3 regions of the Janthinobacterium sp. GL_088 genome follow, and region 1 is predicted to be linked to each of the others. Evidence: predicted binding sites of a transcription regulator. Region 1 holds the regulator's gene; each other region holds the start of a gene.
The links. The regulator FNR, encoded in region 1, switches genes on or off when oxygen is low (the NO sensors DNR and NnrR bind a similar motif). The targets are predictions, from matches to a motif close to TTGATNNNNATCAA.

Region 1 (7,851 bases):
CGACGCGGCCATCATGAAAGACAAGGTCAACGTGGTGCTGGAGGTGCCATTGGACGCGCCCGTGCTGTACCCGATCGCCACCATCAAGGGCAGCGGCAATGCGGCCGAAGCGAAGCGCTTCGTCAGCTACCTGCAGACGGCGCCGGCACAAGCCATTCTCGCCAAGTACGGTTTCAAAAAGCCATAATTTAGGTACGCACCTGCATGGATATCGCCTGGACCGCGCTGGCCCTGTCGCTCAAGGTAGCGGCATGGGCCACGGCGCTCAATTTGTTGCTTGGCATCGGTACGGGCTACCTGCTGGCGCGCACGCGTTTTCCCGGGCGCGAACTGCTCGACGCCCTGTTGACCCTGCCGATGGTGATGCCGCCCACCGTGCTCGGCTATTACCTGCTGGTGCTGCTGGGCCGGCGCGGCACGCTGGGCATCTGGCTGCAGGATAACTTCGGCATCAACCTCATCTTTACGTGGCAGGGCGCCGTGATCGCCTCCACCGTGGTCGCCTTTCCCCTCGTCTTCAAGCCCGCCCGCGCCGCCTTCGAGGCCGTCGACGGCCAGCTGGAGCAGGCGGCCCGCGTGCTGGGCATTTCGGAAATGGCGATCTTTTTCCGCGTCACGTTACCGCTGGCCTGGCGCGGCATCCTCGCCGGCGTGCTGCTGGGTTTTGTACGCGCGCTGGGCGAGTTCGGCGCCACCCTGATGGTGGCCGGCAGCATCCCCGGCAAGACGCAGACCCTGTCGGTGGCCGTGTTTGAAGCCGTGCAGGCGGGTCAGGATGAAGTGGCCAATACGCTGGTCCTGATTATCTCTGTTGTCTGCATCGTGGTGCTGTTGTCGGCTGGCCGCCTGGCACCCGGGCGCATCGCGCACAAATGACGCCTATGATGATGCCTATGCAACTCGACCTTGACCTCCGCGCCACCTTGCGCTCCGGCAAACGCCGCTTCGACCTGCAGGTGCAATGCACCTCCAGCAGCCAGCGCATCGCCATGTATGGCCCGTCCGGCGCCGGCAAGAGCATGACCCTGAAAGCCATTGCCGGACTGTTTACACCGGATGCAGGACATATCCGCCTGAACGGGCGCACCCTGTTCGACTCCGCCGCCGGCATCAATTTGCCGCCGCAGCAGCGCAATGTCGCCTATCTGTTCCAGGATTACGCGCTGTTCCCGCACCTGACGGTGCGCCAGAACGTGGGCTTTGGCCTGAGCCGCGGCTGGTTCAATCCGCGCGCGCGCGAAAAATTGCAGAAGGTCGAGCATTGGCTGGACGCATTCCACTTGCAGGAACTGGCGCAGCAGTTCCCCGACGAGTTGTCCGGTGGCCAGCGCCAAAGGGTGGCGCTGGCGAGGGCGCTCGTGGCCGAGCCGGCTGCGCTGCTGCTCGACGAGCCGTTTGCCGCCCTCGATCCGGCCCTGCGTGTCAAAATGCGGCTGGAACTGAGCCAGTGGCAGCAGCGCCTGGACGTACCCATGATCCTGATCACACATGATCCGGAAGATGCGCGCATCCTGGGCGAGCATGTGCTGTACTTGCGCGACGGGCAGATCGATAACAGGGAAGAACACATGACATTGGGTGAACGCATTGGATAAATCAGCGGCCATTGGCCTGCAAGGCTCGGTATGGATGACGGTGGGCGGAGAAAACCTGGGCGGCGCCGGCCGGGTGGAATTGCTGGGTGCCATCGCCGAATGCGGCTCCATCACGCAGGCGGCCAAGCTTGTGAAGATGAGCTACAAGGCGGCCTGGGATGCCATCGACGCGATGAACAACCTGGCTGGCGAACCGCTGGTCGAGCGCCTGACGGGCGGCAAGGGCGGCGGCGGCACGCGGCTGACGCCACGGGGACGCCAGCTGGTCGACAATTTCCGCATCATCGAGCGCGAGCATGCCCGTTACCTGCGCCAGCTGGGCAGCCAGGCGGAAGGCATCGCCGACGACCTTTTACTCATACGGAGAATGGCCATGAAAACCACGGCACGCAATCAATTCCTGGGCAAGGTGGCCGAACTGAAACAGGGCGCCGTCAACGATGAAGTCACGCTGGAATTGCCGGGCGGCCAGCACATCGTGGCCATCGTCACGCAGGGCAGCAGCGCCAGCCTGGGCCTGGTGCCGGGCGCGGAAGCGTTCGCGCTGATCAAGGCTTCGTCGATCATCCTCGTGACGGACAGCCATGGCGCGCGCTTTTCCGCGCGCAACCAGCTGGCCGGGGTGGTGACGCGCGTGCAGACGGGCGCCGTCAACACGGAAGTGGTGCTGGACCTGCCGCGCGGCGGCACGATCGCCGCCATCATCACGAATCAAAGCAGCACCGATCTGGGCATCGAACCGGGCAGCAATGTGACGGCGATGTTCAAGGCGTCCAGCGTGATTCTGGGCGTGCCCGCATAAAACGCCAAAGCAAATCTACTGCGCGTCGCGATTTGCGGCCTGCGATGCTCACCGTGCTCTAGCACGGTTGCGCTTCTTAGGCACAACTCACTGCCGCTCGCTACGGTTTTCTTAGGCGTTTGGGTGCTAATCCTTCAGCCTGGACAACCAATCCGCTGCCGCCGCCAGCGCCAGTTCCAGTTCCTGCGCCGTGTGCGCCAGCAGCGCCGGCACCTCGTCCAGACGGCCCGCATCGATGGCTTCCTCGGTGGCGAAGGCGGCGCGGATCAGGCGTTTCGTGCCCAGGGTGCCGACGGAGCCGCGCACGCTGTGCAGGATGCGCGCCACGTCGCTGTGGCGGCCTGCCTGCAACGCTGTTTCGGCGTCGCGCACGGGTGTCATGCCCTTGTTCAGCGCGTCCTCCACCATGCGCCGCAGCACGCCGCGCCCCTTCGCATCGCGCCCCATCACGCGCATCAGCGGCGCCATGGAAAACACTTCCTCATCGTCGACGCGTGCCGGCTCGGCCGTCTGCACTTGCGGGCGCTTGGGCAGGTGGCGCAGGATGACTTCCATCATCTCTTCCACCACCACGGGCTTGGCGATGAAGTCGCTGATGCCGGCCGTCATGCAGCGCTCGCGCTCGGACGCCAGCACGCCGGCCGTCATGGCGATCACGGGCAGGTTCAGGCGCAGTTCCGTGCGGATGATGTGGGTGGCGCTGAAACCGTCCATGACGGGCATCTGCATGTCCATCAGCACGATGTCGTAGCGCAACGCTTCCGTGCGCAGCCGTTCCACGGCTTGCAAGCCGTCGCCCACCACGTCCAGGGTGGCGCCCATGTGTTCGAGGATGCCGCGCGCCACGGCCTGGTTCAAATGATTGTCTTCCACCAGCAGGAAATGCACGCCGGCCAGTTCCGTGCCCAGCGGCTGGTGCAGCATGCGTGGCTCGCCGCCGTCGTTCTTGGTAATCAGTGCCTGGTGCAGGGCATCGAACAGGCTGGAGCCCGTGATCGGCTTCATCAGCACAACGTCGGCCTCGGCCGCGCTGGAAATTTCCTCCAGGTGGTTGCGGGCGAAGGCGTTGACCATCACCACGATGGGCTGGCGCTGGCCGCTGGCCGCCTGGCGGATGGCCTTGGCTGTGGCCAGGCCGTCCATGACGGGCATGTGCCAGTCGGCCAGCACCACGTCGTATGGTTGCTGCTGCGCCAGGCGTTCGCGGTACAGTTCGATGGCGGCAAAGCCGGAGTCCACTTCGTCGGCCAGCCAGCCCCACGCCTCGATCAGCTTGACGATCAGTTCGCGCGTGGTGCGGTTGTCGTCGGCCACCAGCAGGCGCAGCTGGCCCAGCGCCGGCGTGCGCCGCGTTTCGGCCGGTTGCGCCAGCATCTCGAAGGGCACGCTGAACCAGAAACGGCTGCCCTTGCCTTCGCTGCTGGCGACGGCGATGTCGCCGCCCATCATGTGGATCAGCTGCTTGCTGATGGCCAGGCCCAGGCCCGTGCCGCCGAAGCGCCGCGTGATGCTCTGGTCGCCCTGGGAAAACGCGGAAAACAGCTGTTGTTGCTGCAGTTCCGTCATGCCGATGCCCGTGTCGCGCACTTCGAAGCGCAGCCAGGCGCGGCCGCTCTCGCTCTTGCTCTCGCTCTTGCTCTCGGCCAGGCTGACGGCCACCACCACTTCGCCGCTCTCCGTGAACTTGATGGCGTTGCCGGCGAGGTTGACGAGGATTTGCTGCAGGCGCTGAGCGTCGCCGACGAGGCGCCGCGGTACGTCGGGTTCGACGGCGATGGCCAGTTCCAGTTCCTTTTCGCCCGCATTCATCGTCATCGTCGTGGCCAGGGTATTCATGACTTCGTCGAGGTCGAATTCGACAGGCGACAATTCCATGCGGCGCGCCTCGATCTTCGAATAGTCGAGCACGTCGTTGAGGATACCCAGCAGCGACTGGCCCGCCACGCGCACCATGGTCAGATACTTGCGCTGTTCCGTGTCGAGCCTGGTATTGCCCAGCAAATACACCATGCCCAGCACGGCATTGAGGGGCGTGCGGATTTCATGGCTCATGTTGGCCACGAAATCGCTCTTCGCGCGGTTGGCCGCTTCGGCGCGGTCGCGTTCCTGTTCCAGCTCCGCCGCGCGCGCTTCGAGTTCCTGCTGCAGGCGGTCGCGTTCGCTCATCAGGCCGTTGAACGCTTCCGTCAGTTCGCCGATCTCGTCGCGCTGCCGTACCGGCACGGGGGTGAAGCGGCTGCCGCTGGTGCGCAGGGCCAGCAAGGTGTTGCGCAGGCGCACCAGCGGCGACAGCAGGCGCACGGTGACCCAGCCCAGAACGGCAGCGGCCAGCAGCGAAGCGAGGATGCTCCACAGCACCAGCCGGTACAGCACGCCATCGAACGGTTCGAAGGCATCCTCGACGGGCAGCGAGGCGGCCAGCAGCCAGTTCACGGATTTCAGGCGCTTGAAGCTGTTGACGGCCGTGATGCCCCGGCTGTTGGTGCTGACCATGCTGCCTTCGCCATCTTCCTTCAGCAACTGGGTCGTCGTCAGGTTGGCGTTCGGCTTGCGCGGTTGCAGCAAGCGGCTCGTATCGGGGTGCAGCACATAGCGCGGCACGGCGCCGCGCGTGAGGATGAAATAATAGCCGCTCTTGCCGATCTTTTCCGAGCGCAGGCGGCCCAGCAGGTTGTCCTTGTACAGGCGCAGCACGCCGATCACCACGCCGGCCACCCGGCCATCGGCGGCCAGCACGGGCGCCACCATCTGCACGATGGGCATGCCGCTCGATTTACCAAGCATCGGTTCGGTGATCATGGGCTGGCGCGTGCGCAGGACGGTCTGGAAATACTCGCGCTCGGCAACGTTGATGCCGGCGCGCCCCGCCACTTCCGGCATGTCGGCCACGATGGCGCCCTGCGCGTCGAGCACCAGCACGTCATCGAACAGCACCAGCATCGAGCGGCGCGAATAGTATTCGCGCAATTGGACGGGCCGGGCGATCAATTCCGGCGGCTGTTGCCGGGCCGTCAGGGTGACGATCTGCAGCAGCATGCCCAGCTTGTCGTCGAGCTCGGCAGCGGTGCGGGTGATCAGGGACGATTGCTGGCTCAGCAGTACTCGGGTGAAGTCGTCGCGCATGTGCTGCACCTGGATCATGGTGACCAGCGCGATCATGGCGATCGAGGTCAGGCTGGTGGCCAGCGCGACTTTTGCTTTGATGCCGAGAGGCTTCATGATTTCCTTTTCAGTACCGGGCGGCACAGGCGGCAGATAATGCTGTCAGGAATTTTCCTATCAATACACCAGCTTGGCAAGCGCCACCGCGCAAATTGCCCGCCCCGTACGGGCTTTTGACGATGTTGCCATATAATTAAAGGCTGGACGTCGTTTATTCGCCGAAATTACGGTGAAATTGGCATACGGCAACCCTGTATGCAGCTGTATGCAGTAAACTTGTTGTTGCATTTTCTAAAAGGTACCGACATGACTGAAGCGCTACTCACTCCCACCTTGCCCACCGTGAACGTGGAGGCGTTGCGTGCGCGATGCTCGACCTGCAGCATGCATCAATTGTGCCTGCCGATGGGCCTCGATGTGGGCGACATGGACAGGCTGGACCAGATCATCGGCCGCCGCCGCAAGATCGTGCGCGGCGCCTCGCTGTTCCGCATCGGTGACTCGTTCCAGAACCTGTATGCGATCCGCCTGGGGCACTTCAAGACGTACCAGATCAATCCCGGTGGCGAAGAGCAGGTGACGGGTTTTCAGATGGCGGGCGAACTGCTGGGCATGGATGCCATCAGCGCCGACCGCCACCACTGTAATGCAGTGGCGCTGGAAGACAGCGAAGTGTGTGAAATCCCGTTTTCCAGCCTGGAACAATTGCTGGGCAATATGCCGACCCTGCTGCGCCATTTCCACCGCATGATGAGCCAGGAAATCACGCGCGAGCAAAGCGTGATGCTGTTGCTGGGCAATATGCAGGCGACGCAGCGGTTTGCCGCCTTCATCGTCAACCTGGCGTCGCGCTATGAAGCGCGCGGCTATTCGGGCAGCAATTTCCAGCTGCGCATGTCGCGCGAGGAAATCGGCAACTACCTGGGCCTGACCATCGAGAGCGTCAGCCGCCTGCTATCCAAATTCAAGAAGGAAGGCTGGCTGCGCGTGTCGAACCGCGAGATCGAGATATTGCAGCCGGCCAAGCTGAAGGCCATTACGGCCGGAACCGACATCTGCAAATAAGGCTTACAGCTCTTCGTCCGCATGCAGCGCGATGCTGCGTTGCAGCGGCCAGGTCCAGATGCCGGACAGGCGCCACTCGCGTTTGTCGTTTTCCACCAGCACTTGCCAGCGGCTGCGCTCGAGCATCGGCAGCGCCACGGAAAAATTGCCGGCCGCATCGGGCTGCACCAGCACCTTGATATCCTTTTCCGGCAGGGTCGCATGCGCCAGGTGCAGCTGCAGCGGACCCTGGTAAGCCTTGCCGAAGCTGTGCACGGAACCGGTCAGGCGTGCTTGCGCCACGTCATACGACAGGCTCGTATCCATGGCCAGGTCGCTGGCGATCGTGTCGCGCTTCAAATCCTGGTTGATCGCCTTGCCCTGCTTGTAATAATCGCCCACCACCAGCGCATCGGGCTGCGTAAACGCGATATAGCCCATGAAGCTGCCGACGACCACGGACAGGCCGGGGCCGATCATCAGCAGCCATGGCCAGCGATGCTTGTACCACGGTGCAACGGGGGCTTGCAGTTTCAGACTGTCGGACATGATATTTCTCCTGTTTAATCAGCCAGTCCCCGCATGGGGACCGGCCTTCCTGCAACTTCGTGGCGGCGGCGAGGGCACCCGGTCCCCGTCCGCCTTTCCTTGTTAACGTGGCACGATGAATACCGCGCTTTCACGCACATGCAGCGACGGGTCGTCCAGCGAGTGCAATTCGATCGCAATCTTGTTCGAACCCTTCTCTCCCACGCCGTGCGGCACGCGCAGACGGATCGGCCAACCCAGCGTTTCCGTCGGCTGCAAGGTCACTTCTTCGCGCGTCAGCAAGGTCAGGCCCGGCAAGCCGGAAGCGCTGATCTTGAAATGCTGGGTTTGCTCCGACGTGTTCATGATCTGCAGACGGTAGACGTTTTCAATCATGCCGTCTTCCACTTCGCGTCCCATCGAACCGCGGTCGCGGATCACGTCCATTTTCAGGGGCGTGCGCAGGGCCAGCGACGTACATACGGCGATGATGATCAGGGCCAGGATGGAAGTGTAGATCAGGACGCGCGGGCGCATGGCGCGCTGGCGTATCTGCTTCGAATTGAAGTTGTTTTCCATCGCATGGTCGGTACTGTAGCGTACCAGTCCCCGTGGCCGGTCAACCTTGTCCATCACGCTGTTGCAGGCATCGACGCAAGCGGCGCAACCGATGCATTCATACTGCAGGCCGTTGCGGATATCGATACCGGTCGGACACAC
Region 2 (7,851 bases), 2.5 Mb from region 1:
AATGGGCTTGAATATCGTGAATATTGATATTCTGACAGGCGATCATTTCAAGAACAATGCGCTGCAATAATTGTTACATCTTGGCGGGAGGCAGTTTTACAGTTCGATGGGCGCCACTTCGGTGCCGATATCGGGCGCAGCGTAATGCATGCTGAAATATACGAAGGCGCCGATATTGATGGCGACCGTGATCCAGAACGCGATGCGGAACGAGCGTTTGCTGGACTTGTGGCGCAGCCATTGCTGGGCCAGCACGGCGCCAGGCCAGCCGCACAGCAGCCCCAATAGCAGCAGGGTGCGTTCCGAGGTGCGCCAGCGGCCCTCTTTTGCGGCCGATTTGTCGATCGCATAGGCCACGAAACAGCTCAGGCTGAGCACGCCATACACGAGGGCGACTAGGGCGGGGATGTGGAAAAAGAAGGTGGCCAGCAAATACAGAACGACAAAGAACAGGATGACAAGATAGGGCATAGTAGGTGTTTGCTTGAGCGGAAGGCGTGAGTATCCCACAAGGGGAGCGCTGCCGCCGCCTAAAACAAGCAGCCTTGCGCCGTATCGATGGGCACGGCGCGGCGGCGGGCGTGGCCCGTTTTCAGCGCTTCGCGGTCGCTGGACAGCGCGATGCCTTCCAGCGCCAACAAGGTTTCCTTGGCATGCAGGCCGCCCGCGAAGCCCGTCAACTCGCCCGTGGCGCCGATGACCCTGTGGCAGGGGGCGATGATGGAAATGGGATTCTTGCCGTTGGCGGCGCCCACGGCGCGCACGGCGGCGGGGCGGCCAATCTGCCGCGCGATCTCGCCATAGCTGCGCGTCTGGCCATACGGTATCGTCAGCAGCGCGCGCCACACTTCCTGCTGGAACGGGGTGCCGGCAAAATCGAGCGGCACCTCAAAACGTTGGCGCGTGCCGGCAAAATATTCCCCTAGCTGGCGCGCCGTTTCCTGCAGCACGGCGCAACTGTCACCGACGCGCATTGCGCCCAGGCGCACGCGGTTGGGCTTGTCGTTTTCCCACAGGATGGCGGCCAGGGCCGCGCCGCGCGCCACCAGGGTCAGCTCGCCCACGGGCGAGGGCACCACGATGCAGTCGTATTCCATGTCTGTTCCTTGATCGGAGAGCGCCAGTGTAGCAGGATGGCGGCAGCGTGCATATTGCGTGTAGGATAGGGTTTTTCAGCACGGAGAACTGGCTTTGACGATGATTCCCAGCTATGACGATATCCGCGCAATTGCCGCGCGGCTGGTGCAGCAGCGCTACCCCACGGCCGTGGCGGCCATCATCGGCGGCTCGTTCGCCACGGGCCGGCAGACGCCCAGTTCTGATATCGACTTGCTGCTGCTGTTCGACCACGTCGATTGCGCCTGGCGCGATACCCTCGTGGCCGAAGGGCGCACGGTGGAACTGTTCGCGCACGACGTGGCCACGTTCACGTATTTTTGCAAGGAAATCGATGCGCCTAGCGGCAGGGTGCCGCTGGCGATGATGGTGCTCGAAGGCGAGAACATCGCCGCGCCCGGACCGCAGCACGCGCAACTGCTGGCGCTGGCGCAAGCATTCACCGCCGCCGGGCCGCCCGTGCTCGATGTGGAAAACCTGCAGCGACGCCGCTACGCCATCACCACCGCGCTGGAAGACCTGGTCGACAGCACGCACCCGGGCGAGGCGCTGGCCGTGGCTAGCCAGCTGTATGAGGCACTGGCCGACCTGCACTTGCGCGCGGCGGGCCAGTGGAGCGGCGGCGGCAAGCACCTGTTCCGCCGCCTGCAGGCGTTCGACGCCGCCATCGCCGACCAGCTCGATGGCGCGCTGCGCCTGGTGGCCAGCGACTTGCCGGCCGGCCAGCATGCGTTCGAGCAAGTCGCCGCCGCCGTGCTGGCGCCCGTGGGCGGCCCCTTGCTGGAAGGGTTCACCCTGCCGGCACCCGCGCACTGGCGCGCTTAAAACGCCGTGCGCACGGCCAGGCTGATGTTGCGCGGTTCGCCCCAGAACACGCTGTCGTAGAAGCCTATGGTGCGGTAGTATTTCTTATCGAGCAAGTTATTCACGTTCATCTGCACGCTGGCGTGGCGGTTGATGGCATAGCTGGCCATGGCGTTGACCAGTGCATAGCCCGCTTGCGGGATATTCGTCATCTCGCCCGATGGCGGGTGGCCGTACCACGATTCGCTGTAGATGGCGCTTTGCGCTGTCATGCTGGCGCCCGCTTTCAGCCCTGCCAGGCGGCCGTCGAAACGGTAGCTGGTAGCCAGGCGCAGCAAATGGCGTGGCTGCGTGGTGGCGGCGCGGCGGCCATCAGCCTCGGCCGCGTGCAGATAGGTATAGCCGCCGCTCGCTTCCCAGCCGGGTGACAACTGGCCGGAAACGTCGAATTCCACGCCCTTTGCCGTCACGCCGGCGCCATTGGCCACCATGGCCTGGCCGCCGTCGGGCAGCAAGAAGCCGGGCGGCACCGTGCGGTCGAGTTCCGCCAGGTTCTTTTTCTTCGTGTGGAACAGGGCGGCCGATGCATTCAGCTTGCCTTCATAGAATTCGCCCTTGATGCCCAGTTCCGCATTGTCGCCCGTTTCCGGCGCCAGGAACTGGTTGTTGCGGTCCTTGCTCGATTGGGGGTTGAACAGCTGCGTGAAGCTGGCGTAGGCCGAATACTGCTTGTTGATGTCGAACACGGCGCCCACATAGGGCGTGACCTCGTTGCGCGTTTCCACAAAGTTACTGCTGTTCGTGTGCACGCCTTGCGTGTTGTAGTTGCGCTTTTCCGTGCGGTAGGTGCTGCTGCGCGCGCCGATGATCACGTGCAGCGGGTCGGCCAGGCTCAAACGCGTGGCCACATAACCGCCCGCCAGACGCGTCACGGTTTCCGTGTGCGAGCCATCCGGGGTGAACACGGGGCGGGGGATGTTGCCCGTCCAGCTGCGATAATCAGGGACCAAAGGTTCATAGTCGATTTTCGCCTTGCCGCCTATCGAATTGTCCTGGGCGTTATTGCCATTCCAGCCGACGATGGCTGTATGCTTGCGTCCCAGCAAGGTGAACGGCCCGCTGGCGTAAATGTCGAAATTGTCGCTGTTCTTTTCGCCTGCGCCCCAGGCGCCCGTCCACAGTTCCATGCCTTTGCCCGTGGCGGGATCGGGATAACCCTTGCCCGCATAGAGAACGGTGGTGCGGTTCGTGCTTTCCGTGCGCGCATAGCCGAGGTGCATATTCCAGTTGCCGGGCAGGTGCTGGTCCAGCGACGTAAATACCGTGTGCTGCTTGTTGGCCCAGGTGCTCCAGGGCGCCGTCCAGCTGGTGTTGCGCGGCAAGTTGGCCAGGCTGCCGTCCGCGTTCCAGTAGGGCACGGCGCCCCAGGTGGCGCCTGTGGGCTTGTTGTCCTGGAAGTCGACACCGGCCGTCAGCAGGGTGCCGGGACGCAAGTCCGCCTCGACGATGACCATGCCGACCGTCTTGCGTTCGTGATACATGTCCAGGTAGGAATCGCGTTTTTGCCACGCCAGGGCCGTGCGCGCACGCACGCTGCCATCCGCGTTCAGCGGCGTGGAAAGGTCGGCCTCGAAGCGCTGGTCATCCCAGCGGCCCATGATGAGGCCGGCGCTGGCCTGGAATTCCTTCGTCGGCCGCTTGCGTATCATGTTGATGGTGGCCGACGGGTCGCCCTTGCCGCCCATCAGGCCGGTGGCGCCGCGCACGACCTCGATGCGGTCGTACAGGATGGTGTCTTGCAATGGCGCATTGCCGCCGCGCGCCATGCCATCGATCTGGATATTGTTGATGCCGAAGCCGCGCGCACTAAACGTCGTGCGTTCCGTGTCGTTCTGGTTCACCTGGATGCCCGTCGTCTGCGCCAGCGCCTGGTCCAGCCGCACGGCGCCCAGGTCGTCGAGCAACTGGCGCGTGATGACGCTGACCGATTGCGGCGTCTCGCGCAGGGACAGGTCCATGCGCGTGGCGCTGCGCGTTTCGCCTGCCGTGTACGACTGCGTGCCTTCCGTGGTGGCCATCGACTGGCCCAGCACGGTGACGGCCGGCATGGTGACGTCGGCCTCAGCAGCATCGGCAGCCTGTGCAGGCAAGACCACGCCGGCGGCAAGACTGAGCAGGCTGATGTGTAATAAGCGGGGGAGGGGGCGCAAGGCGGGCTGGCGCGAAGAAGAGAAGACGGTGGTCGATTGCATTATTTTCCTGGAGTATTTTTAGTCGTGTGTGTTCCTATCTCGTCTGGCGAGTGGCGCAGTAGCTGGGGGATGGCGTGACGCTGGCCCGGGATCTGGCTCGGATAGCAGTCCACCCGCGCATGGCAGTGGAAAGGTCGTGCATGATTCAGTTCACATTATGTGAATAAGAATCATTATCAATATAAGTGGTATTTGCCAAATAATCAAGCGTGCGCACCAAAAGAGTGCGGACAGGAGTGCAGGCAGGCCGAGGGCGTATCGTCCGACCTTCTGCGATAATGCAGGCGCTGATAAAATATTTTCCTCATTGAAAGAAATGCATGCGTACATGGATCGCTTGTGCCGGATGGTTGTGTGTCGTGTCGCTGGGCCAGGCCCAGGAGCAGGCGCCGCCGCCGGCGGTTCCCGCGCCGCTGCAGAGCGCTAGCGTTCCGCCCGCCGCCGCAGTCGTATCGCCCCCCCTTGCGCCTGCCACAGCCGCGGCGCCAGCGGCGAGTGCGGAGGACGCCTTGCCGTCGCAAACGGTGACGATCACGGCCAGCAGCGACGCCAAGGCGCCGCGCGTGCGCTTCACGGCTTACCGTGAAAGTTATCTGACGGCCAGGAAAGTGTGGCAAGTGTCGAGCGGCAGCGTGGTCATGGCCTTGCGCCTGATTCCGGCCAAGCTGAGCGCCACCATCGACGACGTGCGCGTGGCTTTGCAAGGCAATGGCGCACCCGTGCCGATCAAGGTTTCCAGCGGCGGCGTGTTTGTCGTGCCGCTCAACGATGACATCGCCGCGCAGGACGGTACTTTCCTGGTGAACAAGAGCAGGGGCGAGCTGACGGCGAATATCGTGCTTCAGCCGTCCGTGGCGCGCGATGCCTGGAACGTCACGCGCGTGGGGCAGGTTTTGCACGACGCCCGGCGCGCCGTGCGGGCCATTACGCCGTGGTACAAGCGGCCGTTCGCCAGCGATGTGCAATCGCTGGCGTTCTGCGCTACCGAGCGGGGCAGCGCGCTGCAACTGGTCGAAGGCGAGCAGCTGATCGCCACCCTGCCCATGAACGAGGCGGCCGTCAACGACATCAACCAGCCCGTGTTTTGCAAGATTTTCGATGGCGAAGACAAGTACCCGGGACACTACCGCGTCGTCTTGCCCGAGCAGGCCACAGTGCTGCTGCTGTAATTAACTGCTAGTTCGGCTGGCGCTGCACCAGTTCCAGCGCCGCCGCCAGGACCAGGTCCATGGTGGCCTGATGGAAGATCAGCCATTGCGGCAACAGCGACAGCGCATGGCGCCCCTGTTCCAGGTCACCTTCATCGACGGCGGCCCAGGCATGGTGCAAGCCGCTGAGCACGCGCGCATGCTGTTCGCGGTGGTTGGCCAGCGAGGGAAAGCCGATTTGTTCCATCAAATCTTCTTCCTCGCGGAAATCGCGTTCGACGGCGGCAATCAGCTCGCGAAACGCCACGCTGAAATGTTGGTCGCCCAGTTGCTGCAGCCGCGCCAATTCCTGAAACAGCGCTTCATGCGCCTCGTCGATGACGGGAACCCCCAGCGCCATCTCATCCTTCCAATGCGATTTACCCATGCTGATGCTCCAGGTTAAGTCCGTCCCGGTGCGAAGCGGACTGTTCCAGTGTGGACGCGGCGAAGGGGGAAATCCATGATCTGGATCAAAAGTATGGTGAAGAGGAGGAGGATTGAGGCACTGAGAAATGAAGGAAAACGGGGAACAAATCCCCATCCGCAATAAAGCGTTTTTAAATGAGGTAAGCTGCCACCTAGCGCGTTTAATGCTTCGGCCAGCGAGCCCAGAGGGCTTGTGCGTCTACATTCGGCACCTGCATCTGCTGCCCGGCGGACGTCTGCATCGCATCCCTCAGCACGAGGGGCACGAGCAGCAAGGCCGACAAGGCAAGGCAGGCCAGCACTTTGAGCGTCAACATGGTCGTCTCCCGGTGTCCCGGCGGCGGCGCGGGGATGCGGCGCCTGCCGGTCACTTCCTTATGCACTACCATGCTTGCAGTTTAGTTCATCTGGTCGTAACTTCAACTTATTGCTGTGATGCACCGCACCAGTTCGCCTGGTGCCACGGGCTTATTTCCCCTTGCGGCTGCGCCGTGGCTTGCCTGCGGCGGGCAGGAAAGAGTCGAACCACACTTGCGTCAGTTGCCGCGTATTTTTCGCCGCTTCGCGCTTGACGGCGGCCGTCGCATGGCCGCGCGCCGTGTTGGCGATGCGGTTGGCGGCGCTCAGGTACATGCTCATCCAGGGGTTTTTCATGGCTAGCCTCGCAGACGGTGGGGGAATGTCCCCACTCTAGTCCGATGGCTGGCGCTGACTGTGCGCCTGCCCACATAGCCGGGCGGTGCCGGGGGCGGATTGATGTAGATCAATACACGTCGCGGCGGTAGCGCCCGGCCGCCAGCAGCGCGTCGAGGCCCTCCTGGCCCAGCACTTCTTGCAGCACAGCATCGATTCCTGCCGCCATGCCGTGCAAGCTGCCGCACACGTAGACGATGGCGCCTTGCGCCAGCCAGTCGCGCAGCTCGCCAGCGCTGGCGCGCAGGCGGTCTTGCACGTACTGCCGTGTCTCACCATCGCGCGAAAAGACCTTGTCCAGGCGCGCCAGGTGGCCACCGTCGAGCCAGCCTTGCAACTCTGCGCCGCAGACGCTGTCAAAAGCTTGCTGGCGCTCGCCGAACAGCAGCCAGTTGCGGGCCAGTCCCGCCCGCTTGCGCGCGCGCAAATGCGCACGCAGGCCCGCCAGGCCGGAACCGTTGCCGATATAAATGGAGGGCACGTCCACCAGGGCGGGCGCGAAGGCGGGGTTGGCTTGCAGGCGCAGGCGGATAGTGGCGTCCGGCGGGGCGAAGCGCGTGAGCCAGCCGGAGGCCAGGCCATGGCCTTGATTCTGCGCGCCCGCATGGCGTTCCTGGCGCACCAGCAATTGCAGCTCGCCGTCGGACGGCAGCGAAGCGAGTGAATAGCTGCGCGGCGCGTGATGGGCACTGCCTGCTTCGCCATCGCTGCCGTCCGCATTGCAAGGAATGATTTCCGCCAGCGCGCCCGCTTCCCAGGTGGCGCCGGCCGGGCCCGTCAAGGTGATTTCATGCAGTTCGCCACCCAGGCTGCCCGGATTGAGCAGCACGCGGCGCACGAGGCGCCACTCGGCATACGACGCTTCTTCCTGCACGCCGATGGCGTCGATGGCGCTGCCGCTGCAGCGGGCCAGCGCCTTGGACCAGTCGGCCAGCGCGGCGGGGTCGTGCTTGTCCACTTCGATCAAGGGGAACAGGGAAGTGGCGCCCAGCGCGTGCAATTGTTGCGCCAGCGCATGGCCAAAGCCGCAGAAGGCGCTGTAATGGCGGTCGCCCAGGGCCAGCATGCCGAATTCCAGGCCCGTCAGCGGCGTGCCCGAGGTTTGTTGCAACAGGCGCGCAAAGCGGCGCGTGCCGTCCGGCGCCTCGCCTTCGCCAAAGGTGCTGGCGACGATCAGTGCCCGTTCGTACTGGCGCAATTGCGCGGGGTCAAAGCGGTCCAGCGATTGCACGTCGACGGCCACGCCCGCTTGCTGCAGGGCGCGCGCGCTTTCCAGGGCCAGGCGCTCGGCCTGTCCCGACTGGCTGGCGTAGGCGACGAGGGTGGGCAAACCGCTATCCGTGCCAGGCGTCTTGCCCGGGGCGCCGGCG
Region 3 (7,851 bases), 3.2 Mb from region 1:
AAAGCGAGGGGTCGGACATTGCGGGCTCCTTAGAATTGCATGGTGAGCGTGGCGCTGACGCCGTTTTCGCGGTAGTCTCCGCCGCGGTTGCTGGCGTGCCGTGTATGCCGTACGTCGATGCTGGCCGTCATGTTCGGCTGCAGGATGCGCGTGTAGCCAGCCGTCACGGTGATGTTGTTGTCGCGCCGGGGCGCGCTCAGCGAACGCACGCCGGCGTAGCCGGCATTGACATTCAGGCTGGTGCGGGAATTGGCTTGCCAGTTCCAGCCCACGTTGCCGCCGATCTGGCGCGTGCGGTCTTCGCTGCCGAACTCCACGCCGGGCAGCAAGCCGCTGTCGACGCCGCTGGCCGTTTGCGCCGTGCGGTCGACAGCCGTGACGCCGACGATCATCGTGCTTTTCGCCGTGGCGCGCGCCATCGTCAGTTTCAGCTGTTTTTGCAGGAAATAGCGGTGGCTGAAGTAATTGATGGCGCCCCGTTCCGGCCCCAGGCTGTTGGCGTAGCGCAGGAAGGCATCGATGCGCAGGCGCCGGTCGCGGGCATTCGGGAAGATGCCGCGCCATAATTGATCGAGCAGCCGGCCCGCATCGCGGTCGCCCAGGCGCGAAAACTGCGTCGGCATGGTGGTGATGTTTTCGCTGTAACTGAGTTGCCAGTTGGTATGGCGCTGCAGGAACGTGGCATCCAGGCTGTAGGTGGTGCCAAAGAAGCGCTTGCCCGTGCTGAAGGCCACGCTGGTGCGCGGCGACGGCGTCCACACGCCGCCCAGCGACCAGAAGCGGCCCGCCGGTGCCTTGCCGGAAGTCGAGATATAGCCTTCCTTTTCCATGCCGCCGCTGGCCGTGGCCGCCCATTTGCTGCTGAACGGATAGCGCAGGCCTACGCTGCTGCGCTGCATGCGCACGGGGGCCAGCTTGCTGTCCTGCGTGCGGCGCACGTCGTGGCTGGCGTTCCAGGTCCAGCCCTTGCCGCGCGGCTCGCCGCCGAGCAGTAATTCCAGCTCATCGCTGTGCATCGACAGCAGGTCGCCGCCGCTGTCGACCGTGTTGCGCGTGTAGCGCAGCTCGGCCGTGGCAAGGCCGCGGAAACGGTGGCGCAGGTAGGGGCTGATGCCGGTGGTGCGCACGGTGCTGGCATTGTCCGTGTCGGGCAGGTCGTCGATCAGTTGCGGGCCGAATGGCGAGACGTTGCGCCGGCTGACGCTGGCGTCCGCATCGATGAAGAACCAGTCCTTGACCAGCTCGGCGTCGGCCGAGGCGTGCAGTTCGTGGTTGTCCGTGTCGGCACGCTGTCCGGACAGGTATTTGCGCCAGCTGTAATCGAGGTGCACGCGCAGGCGGGGACCTGTGCCGATGAGGGCGATGGCGGGCGCGATTTCCGTGATGAAGTCCGCTTGCGCCTGGCCGGGCGGCGCGCGCAAGGCATTGTCCGTATAGCTTTCGCGCAGGCGCAGCGACGGCTTCACCAGCCAGTCGACGGCGCCGGCCGGCAGGGGCATCAGCAGGGACAGCAACGGCAGCAGCGGCAGCGAAACCCGGCCGCTAATCGTAATAGCCATAGCCGTAGTAGTCGTTGCCGGGGAACGATTTGGTCTTGTTGTAGATCAAATGTATGTGTTCGCACGACTCGATCTGGCGCAGCGCTTCCTTGACGGCGTGCTGCGTCGTCGTTTCCGCCTCGACCACCATCACCACTTGCCCCATCTGCCCGACCAGCGCGTGCGCTTCGCTGGTGATCAGCAGGGGCGGCGAATCGAAGACGACGACGCGGTCGCCATAGCGGCTGGCAATTTCCGCCAGCAAGCGGCTCATGGCGCGGCTGGCCAGCAATTCCGTCGCGTGCTTGTTGCTGCGCCCGGCGGGCAGGATGCTCAGGTTGGCCACGTTGGTTTTCAGGATCACGTCGCCCATGGCCAGTTGCGGGTCGAGCAGCACGTCCATCAGCCCCGGCTCCGGTGCCAGGCCCAGCACTTTCAGCACGGACGGGCGCGCCACATCCGCGTCGACCAGCAGCACCGTGATATCCATTTCCATGGCGATGCTCATGGCCAGGTTGACGGCGCAATATGTCTTGCCTTCGCCCGGCATGGCGCTGGTGACGACGATCAGGTTGCCGTGGCGGATGGCCTCGGCGCCGCTGGCGCGGGCCTGGCGCAGCAGCGGGCGCTTGATGATGCGGAAATCCTCGGCCACCGAGCTGCGTCCGCCTTCCTGCGTGAGCATGCCCTGTTCGGCCAGACGGGCCAGGTTCAGCGGGCGGTATTGCGGCGACCTGGCCGCGTCAGCGCCATCCGCACCCGCCGCACCCGCCGCACCCGTCGCATCATAGGGCACGCCGGCCTCGGCCACACCCAGGATCGTGGGTTCCTGCTTGCCGCTGTCCTTGCTGCTCATCGTCGCTCCCCCCGGATCTAGAATTTCAGCAGCGCGGCCGTCATGACCCCGCCGTACAGCACGAACAGGCTGCCCAGGCAGGCGCCAAAGCCGTAGCGGGCGCGGCGGCGGCGCACCTGCTGCAGCGCCGTCCAGTTCATCGATACCGTGCCCAGCACGTTCAAGCCCGTGGCGTCGCGCAGTTCGGCGGGGCTGAGGAAGGTGGGGCGTACCTGGCTGATGAGCAAGGCCGTGGCGACGCCGGCCACCAGGGCCGCGCCCAGCGCCGCACTGAACAGCAGCGGGCGGTTCGGGCCGACAGGCGCATATTGCACCGTGGGCGGATCGATGATCTTGAAGGCCATCATTTCGGTAGTGGAACTGAGCTCGCCCGACAGCTTGGCCGCTTCGCGCCGGCCGATCAGCTTTTCATAGTTTTCCTTGTTGATGACGTAGTCGCGGTTGAGCTGCGCAAGTTGCGATTCCACCTCGGGCACGGCATTGCTTTGCGCCAGCAGGCGATCGTTGCGCGCGCTGTATTCCTGCACGCGGGCCTTGATGGCGGCCACCTTGGCGTCCGCGTCCGTCAGCGCCACCTTCAGTTGCTGCAACATGGGGCTGTAGTTCTTGCCCGGGTCGCCGGAGGCCGCTTTCAGCTTGCTTTCCTCGATCTTGCGTTCTTCCAGCTGGGCCACCAGGCGCTTCGAGGCGATAATGTCGGGATGCAATTCCGTAAATTGCATGCGCAGGCTGTCGAGGTTCTTGTTGATCGAGGCGATGCGCTCGTCGAGTTCGGGATTCGTGATGGCCGCCGCGTTCGGCTCCAGGTCGAGCACGGGCTCGTCGCCCTCGATCTGGCTCTGGATGGCCTTGCGCGATTGTTCCGCCTCGACCAGTTCCAGCTTGGCATTGTTCAGGCTATCGGACGACATCAGCAGCTGGCTGCCATAGTCGATGCCCTGGCGCGGCAGCAGCAGGTTGTTGCGGATCTTGAATTCCTTCACCAGGTTTTCCGCCGCGCTCAGCTTGTCCTCGTAATTCCTGATCTGCTCGTCGATGAATTGCACGGCCTTTTGCGAATCGCCCTTTTTACCCTGGAAACTGCCTTCGACAAAGATGGTGAGCAGGCTTTGCACGACGTCGCGCACCAGCTTCGGGTCGCGCCCGCTGTAGCTGATGGTATAGATGTCATACGCGTTGGTGCCCGTGATCTTGATCCGGCTCATCAAGTCGTCCAGCTGGGCCTCGTGTTCGCGCGCGGTCTTCGAATCGAGGTCGAGGTCGACCATGCGCATGACGCGCTCCACGTTCGGGCGGCTGAGCAGGGTGCGGCTCATGATGGCCACTTGCTGTTCCGTGTTCGGCACGCTGGTCATGCCGGCCATCAGCGGCTTGAGGATGGTTTGCGTATCGACAAACACGCGCGCCGAGGTCTGGAAGTCGTCGGGCAGGGTAATCACCCGGATGAAGCCGGCGATGGCCACCAGCCACGCCACCAGCACCGCATGCCAGCGGTACTTCCAGATGCCTTTCAGGCTGGAAAGCAGTTGCTGTATCAATTGCTCCATGTCGCTTCCTTCGGATGACGGTGCTGCACGGTAGATGGCTTGGCGGCGCGGACAACGACGGCATCTTGCAAGAAATGCTTGCCTGTTGAGTAAGCAAAGTATAGGGCGGCTGTGAGGCAAGATTTCCCAAGATGATTGCTTCTTGATACGCCTCAAGGTTCTCTTGCCAAGTTTTAATAATCATAGGAAGTTCGCGGCCCAGGCTGGTTCTGCGGGGCCGGCCATGGATGCGCCATCGACTCGAAGAGGCTCCGCATGAATCCGTTTCGCCGTGCATTTGTCCGCAACACGCTGGGCCTGGCCATTGCCGCCGGCCTGCTGGGCGCCTGCCGCACGACCCATCCGCTGGCCCCTTCCGACGACAGCGCGCCCATGCACGACTACCTGATCGGACCGGGCGACTCCGTCAACATCATCGTCTGGCGCAATCCGGAAGTGTCGCTGACGGTGGCCGTGCGGCCCGATGGCAAGATCACCACGCCGCTGGTCGAGGATTTGCCCGCCAGCGGCAAGACGTCGACCCAGCTGGCGCGTGACATCGAGCAAGCCCTGGGCAAGTTCATCCAGCAGCCTGTGGTGACGGTCATCGTCACCAATTTCTCGGGCCCGTATGGCGAGCAGATCCGCGTCATCGGCGAGGCGGCCAAGCCGCAGGCGCTGCCGTACCGCCTGGGCATGTCGCTGATGGATGTGCTCATCGCCGTGGGCGGCATCACCGATTTCGCGGCAGGCAACAAGGCCAGCATCATCCGCATGCGCGAAGGCAACCAGCAGCAGCTGCGCGTGCGGCTCGACGATTTATTGAAAGACGGCGATATTTCCGCGAATGTCATGATGCGGCCGGGCGACGTGTTATTGATACCGGAAAGTTTTTTTTAATAGCGGCCTCGGCAATATCAAAACAGCATTTTTATTTGACATTTTGTACTTGCAGGCAAATTTCAGCATGCAATTTTGCTACTGAATAGCACATTTCTTCTGTTTTTTTTGCCTGGCGTGGGAACTTCTCCAGTTTTTTTCTTGTCACAAGGCATTGGCTTCAGTCCGTCTCGACGGCGGCCGATGAACGTGAGGACAAGATGAGCTTTGAAGATGAACCCATTATTTCCTTCGACACGCCCGGTACTTTCAGCGACCTGGTGGTGGGCGAGGGGCAGATCGACCCGGCCATGGAGCACGAGCTCGACCTGCAGCGCTTTCATATCCGCATGGCCAATTCGCGCGGCCGGCGCGAGGCGGCCAGTTTGCTGATCCGCAAGATGTACGGCTGGCGTGGCTATGCCGTCGATCCTGGCATCGCGCATGCCCTGAACAAGATCACGCTGTTTGCGGAAACGGCCGGCAGCACCGTCGGCACCATGACCCTGTGCCTCGACAATGACGAGACAGGCTTGCCCGCCGATGAAAACTTCCGCGACAAGCTCGACATCCTGCGCGAGCAGGGCCGCCGCCTGTGCGAACCGTCGCGCCTGGCCATCGACAAGGGCGTGAGCAAGCGCGTATTTGCGGCGCTGATTCATATCTCTTATATCTATGCCCACAATATTCACGGCTTTACGGATTACGTGATCGAAGTCAACCCGCGCCACGTGGTGTTTTACAAGCGCATGCTGGGATTCCAGGACTTCGGCGGCGAGCGCGAGTGCACGCGCGTGGGGGCGCCGGCTGTGCTGCTACGGCTGGACCTCGATTACATGGGGGCCCAGATCCGCAAATACGGTGGCCTGATGGAACAGCATGGGGGTGAACGGTCGTTTTACCCCTTTTTTTTTCCGACATGGGATGAGCCTGGCATTACGGATCGGCTGAGGCAGGGGCGCAACTGATGACTCATGGGTTTTTCAGCAGGAGCGCCTGCATGTAGCTGCCCGGAATTGCGTAAGTGATGCCGCTCGGTGCGCTGAGGGCCGCTTCCTTCAGGCCCTTGATGTACACCATGTTGACGATGCCGTAGACGAGACCGGTCTCGGGATCGAACAGGGGGCTGCCGCTGCTGCCCGGATACGCCGTCGCGTCCAGCTGGAACACGGTGTACGGCGCCTTTTGCAGCTGCGCCAGGCGCCGTACGTCGAGGCGCTGCGCATTTTCGCTGGGCATGACCACCGGCGTCAGCGATGACACGGTGGCGCGGTGCGTCACGTGGTGCAGCCCCAGCAAGGTACCCAGCGGAAACCCCGTAAACGCCATGGCCTGGCCTTCGCGCACCGTGGCCGCGTCGCCCAGCGCCAGGGCGGGCAGGGGCGCGCCCGCCAGTCGCAGCAAGGCCAGGTCGTGTTCCGTGTCCAGCGCCTGGACCTTGGCGGGGCGAAATTGCGCCACCTCGCCCTGGCCCGTGAGTATGCCGATGACTTCGTTCGGATTGGCGTCGAGCAGTTTCTGGATCACGTGGGCGCAAGTGAGCACGCTTAAGCCGTCGCCCGTCACGAAACCCGTGCCGATGAAATTCATCGGCGGCGTGCGCGTCTTTTGCAGGTTGCCCACGCCGACGATGGACGGTTTCACGCGCGCAATGGTGTGCGCCAGTGGCGCATCGGCGCGGCACGGCGCGCTGGCGAACAGCAAGGCAAGGCAGGACAGCAAGGCGGAGAGCAAGGCTTTCATGGCGGCGTACTTTCAACGGGAGGAGGTGGCACGGGCTGCACCAGCGCGCACAGCAGCATCAGATAGCACAGCAGGGCGAGGCGCGGCACGTCAAGCAGGCTGTCGAACAGGCCGACGACGAGAAAACCAAGCAGCGCGGCGGCGCAAGCCAGCGCGCCCGGATCGCCCCGCGCGGCGCGGCGCAGCAGGCGCAGGCCGGCCAGGGTCAGCAGGGCCAGCAGGGACAGGGCGCCGCACCAGCCCGTTTCCACCAGCACATGCAGCGCCAGGTTCTTGATATGCCACGGCAAGTGATGGTGGTCGCTGCTGAAAAACCAGTAATTATTGGCCTGGGTAAAGCGTCCGTTGGCGATCAGCTCCTCGCCACCGGGCGCGCGCAAGCTGACATTGTCCACTTCGAGCACGGACGAGGTGGCCGTGCCGCTGGCCGCCAGTTCCAGCTGCACGGGCGGCCTCAGCAGCCAGCGGCCCGCACCCAGCCAGGCGCTGTCGAACGGCACGTCATAGTGTTGCCAGGCCTCCACCGGATTACCCGGTGCCGGAGGACGCAGACGCAGGGGGACAGGCACGCAGCCTTGCGCATACAGCAATTGTCGCTGGCACAGGCGCACCAGCAGCACGGGCATGGGTCCCGTCCTGCGCACGTCGAGCGACAGGGTGTAGCGCGTGGCCGGCTGCACGGGCACGCGTTGCAGCAGCCGCAGCAGTTCGCCATAGCCGGCGCCATAGCCGGGACTGGCCAGGCGCACATAGCGGTTTCCCAGGTTGCCGCCTTCTTCGGCATAGGCGATGCTGGCCGGCACCTCGCGCTGGGGATTGTGCCAGTAATAGGTGGCGGGAAAGCTGCCGCTGCCCATGCCGAACAGGCGGTCGCCCCAGTCGGACGGCTGCATGGCCAGCGCTTGCCGCCAGTGGCGCAAGCGGCCTTGCATGTCGAAGGCCGTGGTGGAGAAACGTTCTGTGGCGTAATAGCTGGCCGAGACGGGTATGGCCAGCAGCAGGATGCCGGCTGCACCCGCGAGGCTGAGGCTGGCCCGGTCCAGCCGCCACAGCGGGGGGTGCAAACGTCCGTTGCAGAGCATCAGCATGGCCAGCAGCACGACCAGGCCGGCGGGCAGCAGGACCGGCGGTCCGGCCCAGTGCCAGCCTATCCAGGCGAGGTTGCATGCCAGCATGGTCCACGCCATCATCGCCAGGCCCAGCCTGGCTGGACCTTTGCCGCCGGTGCCGCTGGGCCACAATGCGCCCGCCAGCAGCGCGGCCGCCAGCAAAAACAGGAAATACGGGCCTTTCAGCCAGCCGGCCGTTT

Region 2: the regulator FNR is predicted to act here: its motif matches at 5,823-5,836, upstream of AC3IQ7_RS12870 (bacteriohemerythrin).
Region 3: the regulator FNR is predicted to act here: its motif matches at 4,084-4,097, upstream of AC3IQ7_RS15690 (XrtA system polysaccharide chain length determinant).

The regions. Positions count from the first base shown of each region.
Region 1 covers NZ_CM174453.1:280,527-288,377, reverse strand. Annotated here, with positions in the region: gene modA (molybdate ABC transporter substrate-binding protein) at 1-187, shown strand, start outside; gene modB (molybdate ABC transporter permease subunit) at 205-876, shown strand; gene AC3IQ7_RS01205 (sulfate/molybdate ABC transporter ATP-binding protein) at 894-1,595, shown strand; gene AC3IQ7_RS01200 (TOBE domain-containing protein) at 1,630-2,397, shown strand; gene AC3IQ7_RS01195 (hybrid sensor histidine kinase/response regulator) at 2,524-5,616, opposite strand; gene fnr (fumarate/nitrate reduction transcriptional regulator Fnr) at 5,866-6,624, shown strand; gene AC3IQ7_RS01185 (FixH family protein) at 6,628-7,152, opposite strand; gene ccoG (cytochrome c oxidase accessory protein CcoG) at 7,255-7,851, opposite strand, start outside.
Region 2 covers NZ_CM174453.1:2,806,223-2,814,073, forward strand. Annotated here, with positions in the region: gene AC3IQ7_RS12845 (DUF1294 domain-containing protein) at 97-471, opposite strand; gene AC3IQ7_RS12850 (methylated-DNA--[protein]-cysteine S-methyltransferase) at 531-1,097, opposite strand; gene AC3IQ7_RS12855 (nucleotidyltransferase domain-containing protein) at 1,198-1,941, shown strand; gene AC3IQ7_RS12860 (TonB-dependent siderophore receptor) at 1,938-4,172, opposite strand; gene AC3IQ7_RS12865 (hypothetical protein) at 4,682-5,341, shown strand; gene AC3IQ7_RS12870 (bacteriohemerythrin) at 5,349-5,747, opposite strand; gene AC3IQ7_RS12875 (hypothetical protein) at 5,950-6,105, opposite strand; gene AC3IQ7_RS12880 (hypothetical protein) at 6,257-6,442, opposite strand; gene AC3IQ7_RS12885 (PepSY domain-containing protein) at 6,552-7,851, opposite strand, start outside.
Region 3 covers NZ_CM174453.1:3,481,294-3,489,144, forward strand. Annotated here, with positions in the region: gene wecB (non-hydrolyzing UDP-N-acetylglucosamine 2-epimerase) at 1-19, opposite strand, end outside; gene AC3IQ7_RS15680 (TIGR03016 family PEP-CTERM system-associated outer membrane protein) at 30-1,559, opposite strand; gene AC3IQ7_RS15685 (XrtA-associated tyrosine autokinase) at 1,543-2,394, opposite strand; gene AC3IQ7_RS15690 (XrtA system polysaccharide chain length determinant) at 2,412-3,941, opposite strand; gene AC3IQ7_RS15695 (XrtA/PEP-CTERM system exopolysaccharide export protein) at 4,197-4,820, shown strand; gene AC3IQ7_RS15700 (N-acyl amino acid synthase FeeM domain-containing protein) at 5,021-5,767, shown strand; gene AC3IQ7_RS15705 (S1 family peptidase) at 5,772-6,542, opposite strand; gene AC3IQ7_RS15710 (hypothetical protein) at 6,539-7,851, opposite strand, start outside.